2 regions of the Lactobacillus sp. ESL1191 genome follow, and region 2 is predicted to be linked to the other one. Evidence: a T-box and tRNA genes for the amino acid it is inferred to sense, from the RefSeq annotation. Region 2 holds a T-box; the other holds one or more tRNA genes.

Region 1 (2,451 bases), 700 kb from region 2:
TTCCTTATCTTTCTGGAAAGAAATTATGTAACTACTGGTTATTTTTATTGGATCAATATGTGAAGGTTAAGCTTAAAAACGTGAGTAAAATTGAAATCGCAGCTGATACTCATATCATTAAGGCAAGTGAAAAACTAGGTTTAATTAATAAGGAGCAGTTGAACAGTAGCCAGGATCAAGATATTGTGATCAAGGCTTGGTCTGACTTGCTCAAAAACGTTGAAGATAGCCCGATAGACTTTCAGACCACAGTTTGGCTGTAGGCTAGAGTTGGGTTGCCAACTATTGTAGCGGAAGTGTAGTTAGCGTGATTTTTAAGCCATTATTTGTAAGTTTTGTTTTTTTAAAGATAGAAAAGTGATTTTTTACGTAAAAGTCTTGCAAGCTGCTTGATAATCCTGTATCATAAGTAGCGTTGTGATTCAGCTAGTTAAGCGTAACTGGCTGATGAAAAGTTATTGACTTTCAATCACAAATTCGGTAAGATAATTAAGCGTATGAATGACGTCAAACCGATAATGTCGACCCGTTGGTCAAGTGGTTAAGACATCGCCCTTTCACGGCGGTAACATGGGTTCAAATCCCGTACGGGTCATTACCAGTTTTGGTATATTTACATTTTGGAGGATTACCCAAGTGGCTTAAGGGGACGGTTTTGAAAACCGTTAGACGGTTTTGCCGTGCGTGGGTTCAAATCCCACATCCTCCTTTAATAATATCGCGGGATGGAGCAGTCTGGTAGCTCGTCGGGCTCATAACCCGAAGGCCGGTGGTTCAAATCCACCTCCCGCAATATGGTCCATTGGAGCAGTGGTTTATCTCGCCTCCCTGTCACGGAGGAGATCATCGGTTCAAATCCGATATGGACCGTAGGATGGCTCGGTAGCTCAGTCGGTAGAGCAAAGGATTGAAGCTCCTTGTGTCGGCGGTTCGATTCCGTCCCGCGCCATCAGCCTGGAGGAGTAGCGAAGTGGCTAAACGCGGCGGTCTGTAAAACCGCTCTCTCTGAGTTCGGCGGTTCGAATCCACCCTCCTCCATAATAGGGATATAGTATAAAGGTAGTACATCGGTCTCCAAAACCGCTAGTGTGGGTTCAATTCCTACTATCCCTGTTTACCTCATGGCGGAATTGGTGAAGGGGTTAACACACCGGTTTGTGGATCCGGCATACATGGGTTCGAATCCCATATTCCGCCCTAGCATTGGGATATAGCCAAGTGGTAAGGCACTAGACTTTGACTCTATTATGCGCTGGTTCGAATCCAGCTATCCCAATCTATTAATAGAATATTCGATGGCGGTGTAGCCAAGTGGTAAGGCAGAGGTCTGCAAAACCTTAATCGTCGGTTCAAATCCGATCTCCGCCTTTAATGGTTCACTCATTGAACTATTGATTTAAAAAAATATGGCGGTGTGGCGGAATTGGCAGACGCGCCAGACTCAAAATCTGGTGTCCGTTTAGGACGTATCGGTTCGACCCCGATCACCGCTATTGTCTAACAGCTCTCCAACGGGAGCTGTTTTTGTTTAGCAAATTTAAGCTTTTTCTTTTTAAAAATTGCACAAGTAAAGCGGAATCTTTATAATACCTTTAGATGGAGGTGGCTTAATGAATATTGGTATTTTTACCGATACATATTTCCCGCAAATCAGTGGCGTAGCGTCTTCGGTTAAGACACTTAAAGAGGCACTTGAGGAGCAGGGACATAACGTATTTATTTTTACAACAACTGATCCGCACGTTGCCAAGGGCACCGTCGAGGCCAATGTTTTTCGCTTCAGTAGTATGCCGTTTATTTCGTTTACTGACCGGCGCATTGCTTATAGGGGTTTCTTTGAGGCAACTAAAGTAGCGCGGGAAGTGAATCTTGATGTGGTCCACACGCAGACTGAATTTGCACTCGGAATGATTGGCAAATATGTGGCGCACCAGTTAAAGATTCCCGCAATTCATACCTACCATACAATGTATGAAGATTACTTGCATTATGTGCTGAATGGTCACCTCCTGCGGCCATACCATGTTAAACAGTTTACCAGTGTCTTTCTTAAAAATATGGATGGCGTGATTGCACCTAGCATGCGCGTAAAAAAGCTTTTGAAGCGATACAAGATATCTATCCCAATGAAGGTGATCCCGACTGGTGTGGACGTTAAGAGCTTTAATCAGCCGGCAACGCATGATGTTCGCCAGGAACTTGGAATTGAGCCGGATGTTCCGGTACTCTTAACCCTCAGTCGCATTGCTGGTGAAAAAAAGATTGACCGGATTTTAAATGTGATGACGGAAGTTGTTGATGAATTTCCGCGCGCTCAGCTGGTGATTGCTGGTGGTGGTCCCGACGTTGAGGTATTGCAAGACCAAGTTGAGCGATTGACCCTTGAGGACAACGTAATTTTTGCTGGTGATGTGCCGCATAGCGATGTTGGCTCTTTCTACCAAATGGCTG
Region 2 (2,451 bases):
TGCCCTTTTTGATCTTAACGTTACCGGCAATTCGAGCACCAGGCAAAGCAACTACCACATCTTCACCCGCCGCCACATTTGGAGCACCACAGACAATTTGGTAAAGGTCCCTTTCCCCAACATCAACTTGCGTAACGTTCAGGTGGGTGCCTTCGACTGGTTGGCAGTCAGTGATATGGCCGACAACTAGTTTTTTTAAGCCGGCTTCAGGGTGCTTCACTTCGGCAATTTCGACACCGGTCCGCGTGATTTCTTCGCCCAAGTCTTGGGGATCCTGCTCTAACTTTAAAAAATCTTGCAGCCACTGGTATGATACTAGCATTATCTTTCCTCCTGACAGAATTGTTCTAAGAAGCGAACATCATTGGTATAGAAATCGCGAATGTCATCAATGCCGTACTTAAGGATGGCAAACCGATCTAAGCCGACACCAAAGGCAAAACCGCCATAAACACTCGAATCAACTCCAGCATTTTCCAAAACATTTGGATGAACCATACCGGCACCTAGAACTTCAATCCAACCGGTATGCTTACAAATAGCACAACCCTTACCATCGCAGTTGAAGCACGAAACATCCATTTCAACTGACGGTTCAGTAAAAGGAAAATAACTGGGCCGCAACCGTGTTTGGCGATCCTGACCAAAGACATGCTTGGTCATCATTTCCAGCGTACCTTTCAAATCACCCATCGTAATATTTTCGTCGATCAGTAGACCTTCCATTTGCATGAACTGGTGAGAGTGCGTCGCATCATCATCATCGCGGCGGTATACTTTACCTGGTCCAACCATCTTCAAGGGCCCCTTAGAAAAATCAAACTTTTCTAAAACCCGGGCCTGATCCCCTGAAGTCTGTGATCGCAGTAATCTTTCTGGATTAATATAAAAAGTTTCCTGCATATCACGGGCAGGGTGATCCTTAGGCAGGTTCATCATTTCAAACACATAATGGTCTGTTTCGATTTCTGGTCCTTGGACTACTTCGTAACCCATTCCAATAAAATACTTTTCCAAATCGTCCAAAATAATGTTGATTGGGTGTTTGCTGCCAAGGTGGGCTACCCGGCCCGGCAAAGTTACATCAATCTTTTCCTGCTCAAGCTGTTTTTCAATCAGGGCCTTAACTAGCTCGCTCTTAGCATGATCAAGCCGTGTATTGAACAAATCACGCAGCTTGTTTACCTGCTGACCGATTTCACGGCGACGACCAGGCTCAATATCTTTCATCGAATGCAAAATTTTAGTTAATTCGCCTTTACGTCCCACTAGCTTGACGCGCACGTCATTCAGCATTTCTTCACTTTTAGCCTGGTCAATTTCGCCCAGCCCTTGATCACGCAACTCTTTCAGTCGCTCAAATAAATCCATTGTTTTGCCCTTTCACATAAAAAAACTCCGTCCTCAAAGGGACGAAGTTTCGCGGTACCACCCTAGTTTGAACTCACTAGGAGTCCACACTTAAGTTTTCGTTAACGGTGAATACCGGAATTAATTAAATCCTACTAATAAGGTGAAATTCACAGCTTCAGTTAAACTCTTCTCTCAGCCCGCGAAAAAGTCTCTCTGTGTAACCAAGTACTGCTACTAGTCCTACGTTGTCGTAATTACTTAATAGAATAATGCTTTTTTATTCAACATGCAAGCAGATATTTTCAAACCCACTTGTCCGCCCAATCATGAATTTGGTCAAAGACCGGCTTGAGCTCTGCACCCTTTTTGGTTAAGCCATATGAAATAATCTTAGTCTCACGATCAACCGACCGTTTGACAATATCTGCTTTTTCGAGTTCTTTAAGTCGTTCGACTAGCACCCGGTCGGAGCAATCAAAAACGCGACTGGTCAACTCTTTAAAACGCATATAGTCACCGGCACAGAGCGAACTGATAATCAGGCCATTCCATTTTTTGCCAATAATTTTAAACGCATTGATAAAATGGTTGCATGATTCATAGTCAACAGCGCTACAATCGCCAATTTCCTGTTTTTTTACATCCTGAGCCATAACATCTTCCTCCCACAGTATGTCATACCTTGACCTATATTATAGGAAAATCACTTACTAAAAACAAGTGCAAAAGCTCAGGCAAAATGATAAATCATAATACCCGCAGCTACTGCCGCATTTAATGATTCTGCCTGTCCTTTAATGGGAATATATAATTTTTCATCACAGTTACGGGCAATTGCTGGTGTTACACCGCGGGCTTCATTCCCAATTACTAAGCCAAACTGCGGGACCGGCCTAAAATCTGGTAATTCCTGGGCTGCTGTGTCTAACATACTAGCATAAACAGGGATACCATTGCCTTTAAGGGCCGCGATTGTCTTACCCAAATCTTGAACAAGCAACTCGATGTGAAACTGACTACCTTGCATTGCGCGCTGGGTTTTAGGATTATAAAGATCAACACTTAGCGGTGACAAAACGACCCCATCAAAACCTGCTG

What was found. The T-box of region 2 lies ahead of pheS (phenylalanine--tRNA ligase subunit alpha). A T-box ahead of a tRNA ligase gene usually reads a tRNA of that ligase, here a tRNA-Phe.
Region 1: it encodes a tRNA-Phe, which carries the amino acid that the T-box ahead of pheS (phenylalanine--tRNA ligase subunit alpha) is inferred to sense. The anticodon was not compared.

What each region holds. Positions count from the first base shown of each region.
Region 1 covers NZ_CP196365.1:305,376-307,826, forward strand. The annotation lists gene ACSYSN_RS01715 (hypothetical protein) at 1-263, shown strand, start outside; tRNA gene ACSYSN_RS01720 (tRNA-Glu) at 524-595, shown strand; tRNA gene ACSYSN_RS01725 (tRNA-Ser) at 623-709, shown strand; tRNA gene ACSYSN_RS01730 (tRNA-Met) at 720-793, shown strand; tRNA gene ACSYSN_RS01735 (tRNA-Asp) at 797-870, shown strand; tRNA gene ACSYSN_RS01740 (tRNA-Phe) at 877-949, shown strand; tRNA gene ACSYSN_RS01745 (tRNA-Tyr) at 957-1,038, shown strand; tRNA gene ACSYSN_RS01750 (tRNA-Trp) at 1,043-1,113, shown strand; tRNA gene ACSYSN_RS01755 (tRNA-His) at 1,125-1,197, shown strand; tRNA gene ACSYSN_RS01760 (tRNA-Gln) at 1,205-1,276, shown strand; tRNA gene ACSYSN_RS01765 (tRNA-Cys) at 1,298-1,368, shown strand; tRNA gene ACSYSN_RS01770 (tRNA-Leu) at 1,409-1,493, shown strand; gene ACSYSN_RS01775 (glycosyltransferase family 4 protein) at 1,611-2,451, shown strand, end outside.
Region 2 covers NZ_CP196365.1:1,004,780-1,007,230, forward strand. The annotation lists gene pheT (phenylalanine--tRNA ligase subunit beta) at 1-322, opposite strand, end outside; gene pheS (phenylalanine--tRNA ligase subunit alpha) at 322-1,371, opposite strand; T-box leader at 1,406-1,611, opposite strand; gene ACSYSN_RS05190 (winged helix-turn-helix transcriptional regulator) at 1,656-2,006, opposite strand; gene ACSYSN_RS05195 (TrmH family RNA methyltransferase) at 2,084-2,451, opposite strand, start outside.